Regions from separate parts of the Rhizobium sp. HT1-10 genome, predicted to be linked through region 1. Evidence: predicted binding sites of a transcription regulator. Region 1 holds the regulator's gene; each other region holds the start of a gene.
What was found. The regulator LexA, encoded in region 1, represses DNA repair genes until DNA is damaged. The targets are predictions, from matches to a motif close to TGTTCNNNNTGTGTTCNG.

Region 1 (4,914 bases):
CGGATTGTCGGCATGGGCGCCGCCGTTGATGATGTTCATCATCGGAACCGGCAGCAGGCTGGCATAGGCGCCGCCGACATAGCGGTAGAGCGGCAGGTCGGCGCTCTGGGCAGCGGCCTTGGCCACGGCGAGCGACACGCCGAGAATGGCGTTGGCGCCGAGGCGGGACTTGTTGGGGGTGCCGTCCAGCTCCATCATCAGGTTGTCGATCAGGATCTGGTTCTCGGCGTCGAGGCCGCCGATGGCTTCGAAGATTTCGGTGTCGACGGCTTCGACGGCCTTCTCGACGCCCTTGCCGTGGTAGCGCTTGCCACCGTCGCGCAGTTCGACGGCTTCGTGAGCACCGGTCGAGGCGCCCGATGGGACGGCAGCGCGGCCCATGCTGCCATCTTCCAGGTAGACATCGACTTCAACGGTCGGATTGCCGCGGCTGTCGAGAATCTCGCGGGCGATAATGTCGGTAATTGCGGTCATGGCTGGTTCCTGCTCGCTGGTTATAAATCGATTGAAATCTCTTAATCGAAGGCGTGGAAATTACAATGGTACCCACGCGCTTCGAATGAGGGAGCGTTAAGGCCGACTAAACTAGGTTCATGTCAGCCTGTTGAACGCTCTCCTCAGGATGTCAGGCCTTGGCGATGGCGTCGAAAGCCAACAGCTTTTCGAGAAGCCGCGGCATGTCCTTGAGATGGACCATGTTCGGGCCATCCGATGGTGCGTGGTCGGGGTCTTCATGAGTCTCGACAAAAACGCCGGCCACGCCAACGGCAACAGCCGCGCGTGCAAGGGTCTCGACGAATTCGCGCTGGCCGCCGGACGAGCCACCCTGCCCACCCGGCTGCTGCACGGAGTGAGTCGCGTCGAAGATCACAGGGGCGCCCATCGCCGCCATGATCGGCAGCGAGCGCATGTCGGACACAAGCGTGTTGTAGCCGAAGGAGGCGCCTCGTTCGCAGAGCAGGATGTTCGGGTTGCCGCTGTCGTTGAGCTTGGCGAGCACGTTCTTCATGTCCCAGGGCGCAAGGAACTGGCCCTTCTTGACATTGATGATCCTGCCGGTCTTGGCGGCGGCAACAAGAAGATCGGTCTGGCGCGACAGGAAGGCCGGGATCTGCAGGACATCCACGGTCTTGGCAACGATGGCGCACTGCTCTTCCGTATGGATGTCGGTGAGAACAGGAAAGCCATATTCTTTCTTCAGGTCGGCGAAGATCTCGAGCGCCGCCTCCAGTCCCAGGCCGCGCTGGGCGGAGAGCGACGTACGGTTGGCCTTGTCGAAGGACGACTTGTAGACGAGACCGATGCCGAGCGAAGCACACAGCTCCTTGAGCTTACCGGCCATCGTGAAGGCATGGTCGCGGCTCTCCATCTGGCAGGGACCGGCGATCAGCGACAGGCGCTTGCTGTTGGAAAAGACGACCTTGCCGGGACCTTCGCCGGCGACCACGTCTGAATTTGTCGGATGGCTCATGCTGTCTCCTCGAAGGCGAACAATGCCCCCTGCCCGGGAGCCGACTTCACCAAGATAGTGTTGCTCTTGCGCGTGTAGGTCACGCCGTTAGCAGCCAAATGCGCCTCTGTCACGGAAAGATCAAGCACCGCAAAGACGATCGCTCGTCCGAAAAGGCCCGCGTCGGCGCCTCCCGTACCCGTCTCGTAAAAGGCCTGCATACCCTCCTCGTTCAAGATGTCGATCCGCCCGTTCGCCGCCTCGACAGTGGTGCCGAAGGAATGCGGAGGCAATGCGGCGCCCCGCGCCACTTCGCTGACAAAGTCCGAAAATGCCGACGGATCGCGCGCCGACAGCACCACGCGAGAGATGCCGACGACCCCGTTGGCATGCTGCTCCAGGACCGCGCGGTCAGACGGCAAGGGATTGATGCGCTGACAGGTAAAGGCGAAGAAGTCGGGCGCGCGCAGATCGGCGGCGAAGGCAAGACGAAAGCCGGCCACCGATTCGCTCCCATCGGGCATCCGCATCGGCCGGCTGAATTCCAGCATCTGGCCGGCCGACAGCGCCATTGCCCGAAAGCGGTTGTCGTCGGCCTCTGCATCCTCGGTCCCGAATACCATCGCCGAGAAGCCGTCATCTCCAACCCGGAAGCGGAAAGCCTGGTCCCGGGCCGTGAACACATTGCCATCAACGGCCGTATCTTCGCATTCCGAGAGACTGGCGACCGCAAGCGGCTCGAGATAGGTCTTGTCGGCAAAGAAAACGCAGGCATTTTCGGTGCCGAAGGGGTGACGGGCCTCTGCGGCGACCGTGAACCCCAGCTTTCCGAGACGCTCCCGCACCGATGCGAGGTCGCAGGTCGGTAGCACCAGATGATCGATCGGATAGGCAGCTGTCATAGGCATGTCCCCCTGGCGGCAAGACTTCGCAGCCGACTGCCCGATGATCGGGCAAAATGATGCGATTTCCAACCTCTTCACCGAAATTTAGTCCCTTGCGGAACACATATGGAACATATAGTGTCTGTTCTGGCTTTGTTTCGCACTTGGAGCTCGAAAATCAATGTTGACGCGCAAGCAACAGGAACTGCTTCTCTTCATTCATGAACGAATGAAGGAATCCGGTGTCCCTCCCTCCTTCGACGAGATGAAGGATGCGCTCGACCTCGCCTCCAAGTCCGGCATCCACCGACTGATCACGGCACTGGAAGAGCGCGGCTTCATACGCCGCCTGCCGAACAGGGCAAGGGCGATCGAGGTCATCAAACTACCCGATGCCTACAATGCCAGCCTGCAGCCGCGACGCGGCTTCTCGCCGAGCGTCATCGAGGGCAGCCTTGGCAAGACACAGCCTGCATCGACGCCGCCAAAGCCGGTGGCCGAGGATCGCAGCGGATCGGTATCGCTGCCGGTGATGGGGCGGATCGCGGCCGGTGTGCCGATTGCCGCCATCCAGAACAACACCCATGACATCATGGTGCCGTCTGACATGGTCGGCGCCGGTGAGCACTATGCGCTCGAAGTGCGCGGCGATTCGATGATCGAAGCCGGCATCTTCGATGGCGATACGGTCATCATCCGCAATGCCAGCACCGCAAGCCCAGGCGACATCATCGTTGCCCTGGTCGACGACGAGGAAGCGACGCTGAAGCGGTTTCGCCGCAAGGGCGCATCGATTGCGCTCGAGGCGGCCAATCCGGCCTATGAGACGCGCATCTTCGGACCTGACCGGGTCAAGATCCAGGGCCGGCTGGTGGGGCTTATTCGCCGCTATCACTGACCGGTGACGTTGCCGAAGCATCCGAGTAGGACGCCTTGCGCCAGTCATAGGCGCGATGGCGCTCCCATGGACGGTTTAAGCTGGTGAATGCAGGCAGGACGCGTGGCCTGTCGGGCGCAAGGTCGATTTCGACCGATCCCGATTTGCGCAGGGACGCGCCGGTATAGAGCGTCCCGCCGGAGCGGCAGCTTTGGGTCCGCAGTTTTATGGGGGTGACGACGATATCGGCGGTATCGCAGGCCGGCCCGAGATAGGCGGCATCGGAAATTGTCGAGACGATCTGCCCGTTGGCGAGCATGGCGACACACCAATCCCTTGCGTGACAGGCAAAGCCGCCGTCCGCCACACTCTCCAGTGCGGTTTCCATGGCCGTCCGCAGGATCTTTTGCTGTTGGCCGTCGAGGCGTGTCCGCGGGCTTCCGCGCGGCGCACGGGCGGGGGTCGATTGATCCGGCGCCAGCATCTTCGGCGGTGTTTCTCCTGAGATCGGCAGCGCCTTCAGCCATTGCTGGTAGATGAAGTCAGGCGGACGCTCGCGGTTCGGCTCCAAACGCCCGTCCTGCAGCAATGCAACCAGTTCGCCATCTTCCGAAATCAAGAGTTCGGACATTGGCTTCGGCGGCATGACAGCTGCAGCAAGGACCGAGGCTGCTATCAACACCGCTCCGGCGTGGCGCAGCGCGGTGCGCAGCAGGGTCATCAGCAGGAAGCCGACAATGATGGTCGGAAACAGCCAGAACGGCAGTCGCGCAAATGGCACATTTCCGCCCCAGCTGGCGACGGTACGGGCGATGTCCATGACGAGATCAAGTCCCCATCCGGTGACAACCCAGAAGATTCCATCGAAGCCGAAGGGCATCAGTAGCATCGCGATCATGCCGACGGGCATGACGAGGAACGAGACAATCGGCATGGCCGCAAGATTGGCGACCAAGCCATAGGTCGCCAAGCGATGAAAATGTTCGATCGAGAAGATGGCGGTCGAAGCACCGCCGATGAAGGACGTCGTGGCGATGCCGGCAAAGAAGCGGCCGATGAAGCGCACCGGCATGGGCGGCCGGAACGCGGCGAAGCGGCGCTCGCGGGCCGGCCGCCGCTTCCAGAGTGAATAGCCGGAGACAAGCGCAATCGTGGCCGCATAGGACATCTGAAAGCTCGGGCCGAGGATCTGGGAGGGCGAGAGAATGAGGATGGCGATCGCCGATAGCGCGACGTTGCGCAGGCTAAAGGACGGCCGGTCGAACAGCACAGCGACCAGCATGATCGCCATCATGATGAAGGCGCGCTCGGCCGAGACGCCGAAACCCGAAATGAAGTAGTAGGCGGTCACCGTTGCCAGTGCGCCGATGGCGGCGATCTTCTTGGTCGGCCAGGCCTGCGCCAGGCGGGGGAAGAGGCTCAGCCCATGCCGCAGCCCGACATAGAAGATACCGGCTGACAGCGCCATGTTCAGCCCCGAAATGGCGATGATGTGGGCGAGGCCCGAGACCCGCAGCGCCTCCGTCGTCTCCGGCGAAATGGCGCGACGCTGATCGTTGACCAGCGATGCTGCAAAGGCGCCGGTATCGCCTGGCAGCAGCATGCGGATGCGATCGCCGATGCGCCCCCTGAGAGCGGTCAGCCAACGGTCGGCGCGGTCGAGCACAGACCGCTCGCTGCTATCTTCTTCCGCCGACATCAGG
Region 2 (4,914 bases), on a different contig from region 1:
CCTACAAGCCCGAGGAAGCCGACCTGCCACGCCTGAAGGACAAGATTGCCAACGGACTGCCGCCGATCGACGATCCCAAGGCCGCCGACAAATCGAAGCCGCCGGCAGCTGTGCCGGTGGAAAATCCGCCTGCCGACAAGAAGTCCTAAAGGCTGATGCCATCGATGTTCGACGCGGGCGCCTTCGACCTCCAGGAAGATGCGCCCGCGAAAATCAACCTCGCCCTGCATGTCACGGGCCTGAGGGCGGACGGCTATCATCTTCTCGATATGCTGGTAACCTTCGCCCGTCATGGCGACCGCATCGGCTTCAGCCGATCGGAGGCCGACAGCTTCGAGGTCTCGGGGAAATTCGCCGCTGATCTCGGCGAGCAGGGCCAGTCGGGCGGCAACCTCATTGTCAAAGCGCGGGATCTGCTGCGCAGCGTCTGCCGCGACAGCGGCGCCGATGCTCCGCCCGTGCGCATCCACCTTGAAAAGAACCTGCCGGTCGCGTCCGGGATCGGCGGCGGCTCTGCCGATGCCGCCGCAGCGCTGCGGGGACTGATGCGGCTTTGGGATGTCAGCCTGACACCGGAGGCACTCAAAGGACTGGCACTGCAACTCGGCGCCGACGTACCGATGTGCCTCTACAGCCGGCCGCTGATCGCACGCGGGATCGGCGAGGACATCGCCTTGCTGCCGGCCTTCCCGTCCTTCGGTATCGTTCTCGGCAATCCCCTCGTCGGTGTCTCGACGCCGGCAGTCTTTCGGCGCCTGCAGGACAAGACCAATCCTTGTTTCGATTTCCAACCATCCAGGCGCGGCAGCGCCGAGGACTGGATTTCGCTGATCGGCAGCTTGCGCAACGATCTGGAGCCACCGGCACGAGCGCTTTGTGGCGAGATCGGTGCGCTATCGACGCTTCTGGCGGAACAGGAACCGAGGCTTGTCAGAATGTCCGGCTCGGGCGCGACCTGCTTTGCGCTGTTCGATGATCTGAGGGCCGCCGAGGCCGCCGCAACTTCGCTTCGCCTGAAGAGGCCGGACTGGTATTTTCAGGCAACGACAACAACTGCAGGAGATCTATAATGGCAGGCATCAGCCAAGAGCGCCCCTTCGTTCCCGTCGGCATCGCTGTGCTCACCGTCTCCGACACGCGGACATCCGGGGACGACAAATCGGGCGATACCCTGGCGGGCCGCATCGCCGAGGCGGGGCATCGCCTCGTTGCGCGTGCCATCGTTCCGGATGACAAGGCGCAGATCCGGGCGATCGTCGAGAACTGGACCAGGGACCCGACGGTCGATGTCGTGATCACCACCGGCGGCACCGGCTTTACCGGCCGCGACGTCACGCCGGATGCGCTGGAGCCTCTGTTCGAGAAGCGCATGGAGGGCTTTTCCGCCGTGTTTCACCGGATTTCCTACGACAAGATCGGCACATCGACGATCCAGTCGCGGGCGACGGCGGGGGTCGCTAACGCCACCTTCATCTTTGTGCTGCCAGGCTCACCCGGGGCCTGCAAGGACGCCTGGGACGGCATTCTGAAGGCGCAGCTGGACTATCGTCACATGCCCTGCAATTTCATCGAGATCATGCCGCGGCTGGACGAACATCTGAAGCGTGGCGCTCAGACGGCCTAGAGAGCCAGTCGGAGACGCGCATCGGGGGTCTCAGCGCACCGCGCGCGCCGCCACCCAGGAAGGGATCATCTCGCTCGCCAGTCTTTTGGGCTTCCGACCCCTGGTGAATTCCGCCAGGGCCATGCCGCTTTTGGCAACAGCCATCGCCTCAACCTTGGAGATCAGAAAGCCGAATTCGAGCGGCGAAAACATCCGGCGCAGCCGCTGCATCAGCGGCCGCCTGTAGCCGCGTGAGGCGGTAAAGCGCGCCGGTAGCGTGTTCAACGCCATGTACTCACCGATTTCGTCGATCCAGCCGGACTGGGGCCGGGAACCGGGCTCCACCAGCAGCAGCCACTCGCCACGCGCCGAACCCAAGATCTCGCGGATGTCCCACTCGGAATAAAAGCGGCATCCGGCTGCATCAGCAACCCGCGATGTGCCGTCGCGCGAGCCGTGATCGAGGACCACGACGTCGCATACGAGCCCCTCGATAGCCCCCGATACGAGCGCCGCAAGGGTCTGGGCCAATTCGGGTTCCTGGTCCCGGCATTCGATAATGACTGTCAACATCGCCCATTTATAGAGCGGTGCACAATCGATTGCCAGTGCGAGTTTTCCACATTTTGTTCTTGCATTGTTCCCATCTTCCGGTTAGGAATTTAGTCAAGGTTAGACGCAGGATGCAGGTGCATTTCCCGCCGCTGGAGCCACCGATGAACCAACAGTCCCTTGCAGGGCAGGCCGCATTCGCGCCTGCCAACACGGCAGATATGGCTGATGCACTGATCGTTTCGTCCGGTCTTCGGATCGACGTCGATCGGCGGCGTGGGCGCGGTGCCGGATTGAACCCCGGCGGCCGGTTCGAGCCATCCAGCCGGGAGAGCATCGACGACGGCTGGCAGTCGCTGGAAGACCTGCCGCCGTTCAAGACCGAAGTCCAGATCGAGAAGGCGCGCACGGCGATCAGCCGCAACACCTCGCCGGACATCCCCTTCGACCGCTCGATCAATCCCTATCGCGGCTGCGAACATGGCTGCATCTACTGCTTCGCCCGCCCGACGCATGCCTATATGGGCCTCTCCGCCGGTCTCGATTTCGAGGCAAAGCTTTTTGCCAAGCCGGACGCCCCAAAGCTGCTCGAACGCGAGCTGGCCAAGCCCGGCTATGAACCGAAGGTCATTGCCATCGGCACCAACACCGACCCCTACCAGCCGATCGAAAAGGAATGGCGGATCATGCGCCAGATCCTCGAGGTACTGAACAGGGCCAACCATCCGGTCTCGATCGTCACCAAATCCGCCATGGTGCTGCGCGACCTCGATATTCTGACGGAATTGGCTGAGAAGAAGCTGGTACGGGTCTCACTCTCGGTGACGACGCTCGACCGCAAGCTCGCACGCACAATGGAGCCACGCGCCTCGACGCCGTCACGCCGGCTGGAGGCGATCCGGGCACTGTCCGAAGCCGGCATCCCGACATCGGTAATGGTAGCGCCGATGATCCCGGCACTCAACGACCACGAGCTCGAGCGGATCCTCGATTCGGCCAAGGCCGCGGGTGCGCTGGAGGCCGGCTACGTCATGCTGCGTCTGCCTCTCGAAGTCAGCCCGCTGTTCCGCGACTGGCTGCTGCAAAATTATCCGGATCGCTACCGCCACGTCATGTCGCTGGTACGGGAGATGCGCGGCGGCAAGGATTACGACGCGGATTTCGGCAAGCGGATGAAGGGTGCGGGGCCCTATGCCTGGCAGATCAGTCGCCGCTTCGAGATGGCGACGAAACGCCTCGGGCTTACCCGCCGCAGCATCCAGCTGCGCAGCGATCTGTTCGTGCCGCCTGACGGCAGCGGCGTGCAATTGTCGCTGCTCTGATTTGACCATTCCGGCGGACGGGTAGCCCTACCTGTGCGACGGATGTCCCCCGGCTCACCGCCCTGAGCCGGGGGACTTGCAGGAAATCGGGTTGGCGTGCGAGGGTCAGCCGCATGACACGTCGCACGCCACCCGATTCTCCTCGGCTCTTCGAAGAAGGTCCGATCGTCCCCGATTTCACCCTGGAACTCTCTGCGCGCAAGGCTGGCCATTGGCCGGTCGCCGGCACGGATGAAGCCGGGCGGGGCCCGCTCGCGGGGCCTGTGGTGGCTGCTGCGGTCATCCTCGATCCGGACAATATTCCCGAGGGCCTCAACGACTCGAAACAGTTGTCGGCAGCACGGCGCGAAGAACTATTCGATACGATCATCGCCACGGCCATTGTCTCGATCGCTTCTTCCAGCGCCGGACGCATCGATGCCACCGATATCCGCAAGGCGAGCCTCGACGCCATGCGCCGCGCCGTGTGCGGCCTCGCCATCCCGGCAAGCTTCGTGCTGACGGATGGTCTCGACGTGCCGCCCGGTCTCCCCTGCCCCGGCAAGGCCGTCGTCAAGGGCGATTCGCGCTCCCTGTCGATCGCCGCCGCCTCCATTCTCGCCAAGGTCACACGTGACCGGATGATGGTGCGGGCCGGCCTTGTCTTTCCAGCCTATGGCTTTGCCGCCCATGCGGGCTATGCCACCGCTGTCCACCGGAGCAGCATCGAGCGGGTCGGTCCTTGTCGCCTCCATCGGATGAGCTTCCGACCGATGCGCAAGGACGAGGTCGTCGAAGACCTGCCTTAACGCAAAAGGCCGGGACAATGCCCGGCCTTCTCCACTAATATATGCCTGCTGCTAGTTGAGCTTGGCCTTCACTTCGCCAAGCGCTTCCTGGAACAGTCTCGCCTGAATGCCGGCATCTGCCTTGCCGGCGATGACCGCCTGCGAAGCAGCGATAGCCAGATCGACGGCGGTAGAACGGACCTCCTTGATGGCGTCCAGTTCTGCCTGCTTGATCTTCTGCTCGGAAATCGCAGTGCGCCGGACGACGAACTCTTCCGTCTTCTTCTTGGCTTCAGCGGTCAGCAGCTCGGCTTCGCGGGCTGCTGCGGCGACGATGTTGGCCGCTTCGACTTCGGCTTCCTTGCGCTTGCGCTGGTATTCGGCCAGCAGGTGCTGGGCCTCTTCGCGCAGGCGCTTGGCTTCCGACAGATCGTTGCGGATCTGGTCGGCGCGCTCGTCGAGCGACTTCGCCATCATGCCCGGCACCTTCATGTAGACGATAACGCCGATGAAGAGGATCAGGCCAACGAGGGCGAAGAAGGTTTCGTCGAGATGGAATTCCATGGCTTAACCCTCCTGCTTGGCGTTGGCCACGGCCGTGGCAATGTCCGCCTGCGAAGCCTGGGTGCCGATCAACTGCTCGACGACAACGGTCGCTGCCTCTTCGGCG
Region 3 (4,914 bases), on a different contig from region 1:
TTTCGCCGGGGACGCAGGAAATACGCTTGACGCCATTGGCCTTGAGGGCCTCGACGATGAGGTGTCCGCCGGTACGCTTCATGTGTCTGCCTTTCTTTCGAGGGCTACGAGTTCCGCCAGCACCTCGTCCTGATGCTCGCCGAGCCGAGGGCTTGGCCGTTTGTAGTGGAGGGGGGTTTCAGAGAGGACGACCGGCGAGCGGACGCCGGGGATAGGGTTGCCGGCCGTATCCTCCAGATCGATCCGCAGGCCGCGCGCAGCAATCTGCGGATCCGCGAACATCTCCTCAATGGTATTGATCGCGCCGGCCGGCACGGCATTCTGCTCGCAACGCGAAAGCAGGGCGGCCTTGGTCCATTTCAGCGTCTCGGTCGAGACGAGGCGGCGGACTTCGATGCGGTTGGCGACACGGGCCTGATTGGTGGCAAAGCGCTGATCGCCGGCGATCTCGTCGATGCCGAGCAGCCCGCAGAGGCGACGGAACTGGCCGTCATTGCCGATGGCGAGAATGAGGAAGCCGTCGGCAACAGGCACGACCTCGTAAGGCGAGATGTTCGGATGGGCGTTTCCAAGCCGCTCCGGTGCCTTGCCCGAAATGAGGTAGTTCATGTTCTGGTTGGCGAGCACCGCCGCCTGGACGTCGAGAAGTGCCATGTCGACCAGTTGGCCCTCTCCGGATTTGAGGGCGTGGATCAAGGCGGCCTCGATGGCCGAGACGGCGTAGATGCCGGTGAAGATGTCGGCGATGGCGACGCCAGCCTTCATCGGCTGTCCGTCCGGCTCGCCCGTGATCGACATGAAGCCGGACATGCCCTGGACGATGTAGTCGTAGCCGGCGAAATTCGCGTAGGGGCCGGTCTGGCCGAAGCCGGTGATCGAGCAATAGACCAGCTTCGGATTGAGCTTGCGTAGGCTCTCGTAGTCGAGCCCGTACTTGACGAGGCCGCCAAGCTTGAAATTCTCGATCAGCACATCGGCGCTCATCGCCAGCCTGCGCACCAGATCCTGGCCTTCAGGCGTCTTTAGGTCGGCAACAATGGAACGCTTGCCGCGATTGGTGGAATGATAGTAGGCGGCGGACAGGTTTTGCCCGTCCTTCCCCTCGACGAAGGGCGGACCCCATTGGCGCGTGTCATCGCCGCCATCCGGATTTTCCACCTTGATGACGTCGGCGCCGAGGTCGGCCAGCATCTGCCCGGCCCAGGGGCCGGCGAGGACCCGGGCAAGCTCGATGACGCGGATGCCGGCGAGGGGTGGCTTTTTCGTCTGTTGGTCAGTCATGGCCTTACAGCTCTCGATCAGGGTGCGCGGAGCGCTTGAGATGTATCGGATACGGGCTTGGATGCAAAGCGCCGCTCACGCCAAAGGATGTAGAGGCCGGAGGCGATGATGATGACGATGCCAACCCATTTCAGGAGATCGGGGAAATTGTCGAACACCAGCCAGCCGAACAACGTCGCCGAGACGATCTCGAAGTACTGCAGCGGCGCCAGCGTCGAGGCTTTGACGGCGCGATAGGCATGGACGGACAGGATGCCGGAAACAGCGGCACCGACGCCAACGCCGAGCAGGTGCAGCATCGCGACGGGGCTCGGGATGACGGGCACGAAGGACGATGCGCCCAGACGCCTGCCTATCTCCATGGCGAGCAGACTGAACAGCAGGCCCCAGAGGCCCGTCTTCAGCTGCATCGACCAGGCCTCCTCCCGCAGAGCCACGATCCGCGTCAGCATGACGTGGATGGCAACGCAAAAAGCGGTGACCACAGGCAAGAGGGCGACGACGCCGACCTGCTGGAAGCTCGGCTGGATGATCAGCAACGCCCCGCCGAAGCCGACGGCGCAGGCGGTGTAGCGCCGCCAGCCGATCGTCTCCTTCAGGAATATGCTGCTGAGGATCGTCAGGATGATCGGCTCGACGAAGAAGATGGCGATGGCATCGGCCACCTCCATGACTTGCAGCGTGGTGACGAAGGAGATCATCGACAGCGCCAGCAGCCCGCCGCGGATGGCATGGAGGCCGGCTTGCCGCCATGTGCCGGTCACCCAATTGCGCTTCCAGAAGACGATCGGCAGGGCGAACAGGCATTGGAAGGCAAAGCGCGCGGCGGTGACTTCGATCGGTGGAACGGTGACGGCCGCAAGCTTCGAGAAGATGTCGATGAGCGGCGACATCAGCACGGACACAAACATCAAGGCGAGGCCCATGGTCAGTTCCGCCTGGTGCCTCGAGGCGGGGGCATCTTTCAAGCTCTGCATCGATATCCTCGGGCGTCAGGCCTTCTGCAATGCGCGGTCGCACCAGTCGGCAAAGTCTGCCATGGCACGGGCGGCATCGATTTCATGCAGCGTCTCGTGCCGCATCTCCTGGTAGAGTTTGCAGGTGATATGCGAAAAGCCGAAGTGTTTCAAACGCTTTGCCAGCCATTCCACGGCTTTGCCGAGGTCTGTCGCCGGGTCCTTGCCGCCGCCGACCAGATGGATCGGGATGTCGCGTCGCAGGCGTGCAAGCCGGCTCTGCTCGGCTCCCGCATAGCTCATCGCCAGCAGATCTCGCCACTGCGAAACGCAGGCATCGAAGCCCGACAAAGGATCTTCCATATAGGCATCGACTTCGGCCGGATCGGTCGACAGCCAGTCGAATGGGGTTCGGTGATTGGGGATAGACTGTCCCCAGGCGCCGAACGTCAGCCGCGGCAGCAGGGCGCTCGGCACGTCCGAACCCTTCAGCATGCGCTCGATCCCCAGGATCAGTTGTCCCGCACGTCCGGCAAGGCCAGGCCGGAAATTGGCGTTCCAGACGGCGACGGCGTCAAACAGCGTCGGATAGGCGATGGCCGCATTGAGGCTGATCAGCCCTCCCATCGAATGGCCGAAGAGAATGACCGGCAGGCCCGGATGGGCCGACGTCGCCAGGCTGCGCATGGCAAGCACGTCCTCCAGGACGCGGGCGACGCCGTCGCGACGGGAAAACTGGCCGAGCGGCGCGTCCGGCGCCTTGGTCCGGCCATGGCCCCGGTGGTCATGGGCGTAGACGTGATAGCCGCGCAGGGCCATCGCCTCGGCGAAACGCCGGTATCGGCCCGAATGCTCGGCAAGCCCATGCAGTACCAGGAGAATTCCGCGTGGCCGGTCCGATGCGGCCTGTTGGCGGTAGGCCAGCGTGGCGCCGGTGGGGCTTTGAAGACGCCTGATCTCTTCGAACATGGGATTTCCTTGCGTTGGCGGCAACAAAAGGCAATGCGCAAGCCTTTGCAATGCAACTTCAATGCAGCGCACAGAAATATGCGCCAAAACCCGCGATTATGGCTTGCGGGACGCCTGACGATCTGCTTATTTGTTCTTCAAATGTTCTTATTGATGGGGGTGGGTCATGCAATTTCGGTCGTTGTGGCTTCTGTCTGCATTGATGTGTCTCCCGGTGTTGTTGGGATCGATAGCGCAGGCGAGGGACGGGCAGACGCGGTTCATCCTTGCTGCCAGCTGGGAGCCGGCCTTCTGCGCCACCAATGCGAAGAAAGCGGAATGCCGGAGCGAAACAGCTGCGAGTTTCGATGCGACGCGCCTGTCGCTGCACGGCCTCTGGCCAATGCGGCAGAACTATTGCGGCGTGTCGGATGAATTGCAGCAGGCCGATCGCAGCCATGGCTGGGACAGCCTTCCCGCGGTTGAGCTTTCGGCGCCGACCAAGGCAGCTCTCGACAAGGCGATGCCGGGCACCCAGTCCGGTCTCGAGCGCCACGAGTGGCTGAAGCACGGAACCTGCACCAAGCTCACCGCCGAGGCCTATTTCGGCACGGCTGTATCGTTGATCGACGAATTGAATGCTTCAGCTGTCGGCGCCTTGTTTGCCGAGAACGTCGGCAAGACGCTGGATGCCGGACGGATCAAGGCGGCCTTCGACAAGAGCTTCGGCGAAGGCGCCAGTGCCCGCGTCAAGATGAGCTGCCGCCGCGCCGGAAGTGTGCGGGTGATTTCCGAGTTGACCATTGGCCTCTCGCAAGACGCAGTCTCGCCATCAACAAGCGGACCACGGCTCGCCAAGCTGATCCAGGGCGCCGGCAGCACGGACTTTGGTTGCGACGAGGGGCTGGTGCAGGCCGTCACGCACTAACTGGCGGCCTGAGCGCGACCGCGACTGGGTCGCTGGATTGGCAACAGGCGAGCGGCCTGATTGCGATGGTGGCTCCGATTTTTGTGCGATGTGACGGGGAGTGCCTGGACAAATCAGGGTCCGGGCCGGTTTCGGCGTTGCCGCGCGGCGTGCTTTCCCTTACATAGCGGCACAAACCCCAATCTCTTGCGCCTAGGAGAAGCCCAGCAATGGCACGTCAGTTCATCTATCACATGTCAGGCCTCAACAAGGCCTACGGTGCGAAGAAGATCCTCGAAAACGTCAACCTGTCGTTCTACCCGGATGCCAAGATCGGTATCCTCGGTCCGAACGGTGCGGGTAAGTCGACCGTGCTGCGCATCATCGCCGGCCAGGACAAGGAATTCACCGGGGAGGCCTGGCTCGCCGAAGGCGCCACCGTCGGCTATCTCGAGCAGGAGCCGCATCTCGACGAGACCAAGACGGCCTTCGAGAACGTCATGGTCGGCGTTGCCGACAAGACTGCCGTGCTCGAGCGCTACAACGAATTGATGATGAACTATTCCGACGAGACCGCCGACGAAGGCGCCAAGCTCCAGGACATCATCGACAGCCAAAATCTCTGGGACCTCGAGCAGCAGGTCGAGATGGCGATGGAGGCTCTTCGCTGCCCGCCGAAGGAATCCGACGTCACTTTGCTGTCGGGTGGTGAGCGTCGTCGTATCGCGCTCTGCCGCCTGCTCTTGTCGCAGCCTGATCTTCTGCTCCTCGACGAACCGACCAACCATCTGGACGCCGAGACCATCGCCTGGCTGGAAAAGC
Region 4 (4,914 bases), on a different contig from region 1:
GGAGGCTCGGCCCAGATCCAGGACGCGGAAAACAGCAGCTGGAAACCCTTGTCAGTGAGATCGAGCCGGGAGAATCCGTCCTTCAGGCCGGGTCGTCGTCCGAGGCTTTCCGTCAGCCGGTCGATTTCTGCAAGCTGCTCTTCCGTTGCATCCGGGTCGAGGGTCGTCATACTGGAGTAATACGGGGGCGCGATCCCATCGCTCGACCAGAAAGCGCCGGTTCGTCGATCCGGCAGGGCATGGGCCCGGAACACGGCCTGGTAAAGATCCGCATTGTTGGCCGCGCAGATGCGCGCCCGTTCCGCGTCGGAGCGCGGCGTATCGTGTGGGGAGTTGCTCGGAAAAGACTGGTGCATCGTGACGACCCTGCTGCTCGAACGGGTCCGGAACCGGACCTGTTCCTGTCGCGGCAAATCGTCCAACGGCCCGACCGACGTCAGCCCACCTTGGTCTTGGCCGCCTTGGTGAACTTCTTGATGACCATTTCGCGCTTCAGCCGCGAGATATAGTCGATGAACAGCACGCCGTTCAGATGGTCGATCTCGTGCTGCAGGCAGGTGGCGAGGAGGCCGTCGGCCTTGACCGTCTGCTTGACGCCGTCGACATCGAAATACTCGACGGTAACCTCTGCCGGGCGCTCGACCTCGGCATAGTAGTCGGGGATCGACAGGCAACCCTCTTCGTAGACCGAGCGCTCGTCCGACGAGGCGACGACTTCCGGGTTGATGAACACCAGGGGCGTCTTTTCCTCGCCCTCGCGCGAAACATCGATGACCAGCATGCGCCGGTCGACGCCGACCTGCACGGCGGCGAGGCCGATGCCGGGCGCGTCATACATCGTGTCGAGCATATCCGATGCCAGCCGCTTGGTTTCGGCATCGAAGCGCTCGAAGGGCTTCGAAACTACGCGCAGCAGCGGATCGGGGAGAATGATGAGAGGCTTGATCGTCATAAAGTCTCCCATAACCCATCTTTGTTTGGTAGGGAATTATGAAGATGGCCGCAAAACGGGTTTTTTGCGGCCATTTTTCACGACATCGGTGAAGGCTGATCAGGCAGCGCGGCGTTTCGTGGCCTGAACGTGCCCGCTGCGGATATCCGCCTGCGTCCGGAAGCCACTGAGCAACGCCACAAGGGTATCCGCCTCGTTGCGCAGGTGCCGGGTCTCGGCCGAGGTGCGCTCCACCATCGCCGAATTCTGCTGGGTGATGGTGTCCATGTTGCGCACGGCAGCGCTGACCTCGGCCACCCCGATCGCCTGGTCCTTGGCCGCCGCGGCGATGTCGCCGACGAACTTGTTGACGCCGTCGATCCGGCTGATCATGTCCGCAAGGGCGACACCGGTGCTGGAGACGATGCTGACGCCGGCATTGACCTGGGTCGAGCTCTGCGAGATCAGGTCCTTGATCTCCTTGGCGGCGCTGGCCGAGCGCTGCGCCAGTTGCCGCACTTCCTGCGCCACCACTGCAAAGCCCTTTCCGGCATCGCCGGCACGAGCTGCCTCGACGCCTGCGTTGAGGGCCAGAAGATTCGTCTGGAAGGCGATTTCATCGATGACGCCGATGATCTTGGAGATTTCCGTCGAGGATTTCTCGATCTCGGCCATGGCGGCAACTGCGCTGTCGACCAGATCGCCGGAGCTCTTGGCCTGCTGCTGGGTTTCGCCGACCGCAACCGAAGCCCGGGCCGCGTTGGATGCCGTCTGGCCGACGCTGACTGCCAGCTGTTGCAGAGCCGCCGAACTTTCCTCGACACCGGCCGCCTGCTGGGCGGTGCGCATGGAGAGATCATCGGTCGCCTTCGACATCATGTCGGTGCCACTCAGGATGCCTTCAGAGGTGGTGCGGACAGAGCTGATCGAATGGCGCAGGGCGGAAACCGCATTGTTGTAGTCGCTTCCCATCTGCTGGAAAGCGCCCGGGAGATTTTCCGGCAGCGCCGACTCCAAGTCGCCTTTCGACAATGCCTCAAGGGCACGACGCAGATGCTCGATGGCAACCTTCTGGTCGGCTTCGGTGCGGACGCGATCCTGCTCCATCGCCTGGCGCCTTTCCTCCAGCTCGGCGAGGTAGACCGAAATCGAGTAGTCCATGTCGAGGAAGGTCGCCTTGACGACGGCCGACAGCTTGTTGGACAAGGTCCGTGAATGGCGTCGGCCGAAGCGCGAGGGCCAGTGCTTCTCGAGAATGCCATGCGTCAATTCGGTCAGCACCAGCGCGTAGCCGCCGATATACCAGCTCGGCTCGAGGCCAATCCGGGCATGGGTCTTGCCGACGGCGGTGACACCGGCCACGTAGCTGGCATCGAATTCGCCGTTCGAGAGGTGGCCCCAATGGCTCTCCTGTCGCGCCTTGGCACTGTCCATGTGTGATTTGTCGCGGAAGAAGTGGGCGATGGCCGGTGTCTTGCCCATCTTGGAATAGAGCTTGTCGAGCGCGCCGCCCAGAAGCTCAGACAGGGTCGGGCGCAGCTCGCGGAGCGTTGCGCGCGTCGCCTGGTCGATCTCGATGAAGTCCAGGCGTTGTTCGAGGGTGGAGGCGGCGGGCGCAGATGTCATCGTCGATCTCGATTTAACAGAGGTCACCGCACTTTAGACGCGCGGCATCGGAAGGCTGGCAACTAGACTTCTCCTATTTGCATTGACCTTCCGTTAACGCTGCCGCCCAGTTTTCGTCCAATTCGATCGCGTTATCTCGTTCACGTTTTGATCTAGCTTTTGGCCGCGCCGACGGTATAGTCCTGCGATCGCTTCACAAAACCAGGATGCCATGTCGATTTCCCTTTTCGGTTACGCCTTCGAAGCCGTGCATCTGCTGTCAGCGGCCGTTGGGCTGCTGTTGCTGCTTGTCGTGTTGCTGTTGATCCGCAATGCGTCTGGCCGCCGCAATGACGAGGAGGCGGATGACCGGGCCACGGAAGCAGAACGGCGGATGGCGGAGATGCTGCGGCTGCAGGCCGAAATGCAGGGCCGGCTGGCGACCATGACCGAGGTGTTCGGCAGCCGCCAGGCGGAATTCAACCAGGCGGTCAACCAGCGGCTGGACGGCATGTCCCACCGGGTGACCAGCACCCTCAACGAGCAGACCAAATCGACGCACGAGAACCTGCAGAAGCTGCAGGAAAGGCTCGGCGTGATCGATGCGGCGCAGACCAACATCCAGTCGCTGGCAAAGGACGTCGTCGGGCTGCAGGCGATCCTCTCCAACAAGCAGACGCGCGGCGCATTCGGCCAGGCGCGCATGGAGACGATCGTGGCGGATGGCCTCCCCTTCGGCGCCTATGCCTTCCAGCACACCCTGTCCAACGGTTCGCGACCGGACTGCATCATCCACATGCCGAACGGGCTGCCGCCGCTGGTCGTCGATGCCAAGTTTCCGCTGGAGGCCTGGAACGCCATACGTGCTGCCGCGAGCCCCGAGATGGTGCGCATCGCCGGCCAGCAGTTTCGCCGCGACATGGAGGTTCATATCCGCGATATCGCCGACAAATACCTGATCCAGGGAGAGACGCAGGACACCGCCTTCCTGTTCGTGCCCTCGGAATCAATCTTTGCCGAGATCCATGAAAAGTTCGAGGGCATCGTCCAGAAGGCGCACCGGTCGCAGATCGTCATCGTCTCGCCGTCGCTGCTGATGCTGTCGATCCAGGTGATCCAGTCGGTGCTGAAGGACCAGCGTATGCGCGAGCAGGCGCATCTCATCCAGGGTGAAGTGTCGCTATTGACGGGCGATCTTGCCCGGCTCGACGAGCGCGTGGGAAAGCTGCAGGGGCATTTCGCCGCCGCCCAGAAGGATGTCGAGATGATCGCCACCTCGTCCGACAAGCTGTCGCGGCGCGGCCAGAAGATCGAGGCGCTGGATCTGGCCGAACCGGCGGAACCGGCCCGGCCGGCGGTTGAGCCGGCGCGCAGCGTCGAAAGCCGCACCGGACTTCTCAAGCTCAGGGTGGTTGACGAGGAGTGACCGCTTCGGCAGTGTCGCGCCGACCTTTCAGCAACGCGGACTCATTGCCATGATCACAGTCTTCGGCTCCATCAACATGGACCTCATCGCCACCACCGACCGACTGCCGAAGCCGGGCGAGACCGTTGCCGGCAACGGCTTTTCAACGGCTGCCGGCGGCAAGGGCGCCAACCAGGCGCTGGCCGCAAAGCGGGCCGGCGCTTCGGTGCGGATGGCGGGCGCTGTCGGCACCGATACCTTTGCCGAACCGGCACTCGCGCTTCTCGCCGAAGCTGGCACCGATCTTGGCGCTGTCCGGCATGTCGCAGGCCCTACCGGCACGGCGCTGATCCTCGTGGGTGGCGACGGCGAGAACGTCATCGTCGTCGTGCCCGGCGCCAATGGCACGGTCACCGCGGAAGATGCGACTGCCACAGTCGCGGCTCTCGGCCAGGGCGATACCCTGATGCTGCAGCTGGAGGTGCCGGGCGATGCGGTCGAGACCGCGCTCAGTGCCGCAAAGGCTGCCGGCATCCGCACAATCCTCAACCTTGCGCCGCTGACGGCCGATGCCGCCCGCCTCGGCCGCATGGCCGATATCGTCATCGCCAACGAAACCGAATTCGAGCTGCTCGCCGGCCAGGACGGAATGACGGCAGTCGAGCGGGAGGCGTCGCTGGTGCGCCTGCACACGGAAACGGGGCAGACGCTGATCGTCACGCTTGGCGGCGACGGCGTCATTGCCATCCGCGACGGTGCGATTTCGCGCGCTAGCGGGCTCGTCATCGAACCCGTCGACACGGTCGGCGCCGGCGATACCTTCTGTGGCTACTTCGCTGCCAGCCTCGACGCCGGACTCGACTTCGACGCTGCTCTGCGCAGGGCGGCCGTTGCCGGCTCGCTTGCCTGCCTTTCGGCCGGTGCACAACCGTCGATCCCACTGGCAGCAGCGGTGGCGGCTGAAATCTGAACG

Region 2: VH564_RS01460 (PA0069 family radical SAM protein) is a predicted target of LexA. The motif match lies at 2,231-2,248, and genes of this name have one in related genera.
Region 3: VH564_RS10470 (ribonuclease T2 family protein) is a predicted target of LexA. The motif match lies at 3,338-3,355, and genes of this name have one in related genera.
Region 4: VH564_RS13990 (DNA recombination protein RmuC) is a predicted target of LexA. The motif match lies at 2,695-2,712, and genes of this name have one in related genera.

Annotation. Positions count from the first base shown of each region.
Region 1 is NZ_JBCEBQ010000008.1:163,762-168,675, forward strand. It holds gene eno (phosphopyruvate hydratase) at 1-474, opposite strand, end outside; gene kdsA (3-deoxy-8-phosphooctulonate synthase) at 626-1,471, opposite strand; gene VH564_RS19515 (VOC family protein) at 1,468-2,352, opposite strand; gene lexA (transcriptional repressor LexA) at 2,516-3,232, shown strand; gene VH564_RS19525 (ComEC/Rec2 family competence protein) at 3,213-4,914, opposite strand, start outside.
Region 2 is NZ_JBCEBQ010000001.1:299,734-304,647, reverse strand. It holds gene VH564_RS01480 (tetratricopeptide repeat protein) at 1-149, shown strand, start outside; gene VH564_RS01475 (4-(cytidine 5'-diphospho)-2-C-methyl-D-erythritol kinase) at 156-1,070, shown strand; gene moaB (molybdenum cofactor biosynthesis protein B) at 1,070-1,624, shown strand; gene VH564_RS01465 (glycosyl transferase) at 1,655-2,176, opposite strand; gene VH564_RS01460 (PA0069 family radical SAM protein) at 2,320-3,477, shown strand; gene VH564_RS01455 (ribonuclease HII) at 3,591-4,265, shown strand; gene VH564_RS01450 (F0F1 ATP synthase subunit B) at 4,317-4,808, opposite strand; gene VH564_RS01445 (F0F1 ATP synthase subunit B) at 4,812-4,914, opposite strand, start outside.
Region 3 is NZ_JBCEBQ010000003.1:383,081-387,994, forward strand. It holds gene VH564_RS10450 (thiamine pyrophosphate-binding protein) at 1-82, opposite strand, end outside; gene VH564_RS10455 (CaiB/BaiF CoA transferase family protein) at 79-1,281, opposite strand; gene VH564_RS10460 (DMT family transporter) at 1,299-2,258, opposite strand; gene VH564_RS10465 (alpha/beta fold hydrolase) at 2,274-3,206, opposite strand; gene VH564_RS10470 (ribonuclease T2 family protein) at 3,373-4,113, shown strand; gene ettA (energy-dependent translational throttle protein EttA) at 4,323-4,914, shown strand, end outside.
Region 4 is NZ_JBCEBQ010000004.1:505,339-510,252, reverse strand. It holds gene VH564_RS14005 (hypothetical protein) at 1-356, opposite strand, end outside; gene def (peptide deformylase) at 437-952, opposite strand; gene VH564_RS13995 (methyl-accepting chemotaxis protein) at 1,052-2,557, opposite strand; gene VH564_RS13990 (DNA recombination protein RmuC) at 2,769-3,962, shown strand; gene VH564_RS13985 (ribokinase) at 4,012-4,911, shown strand.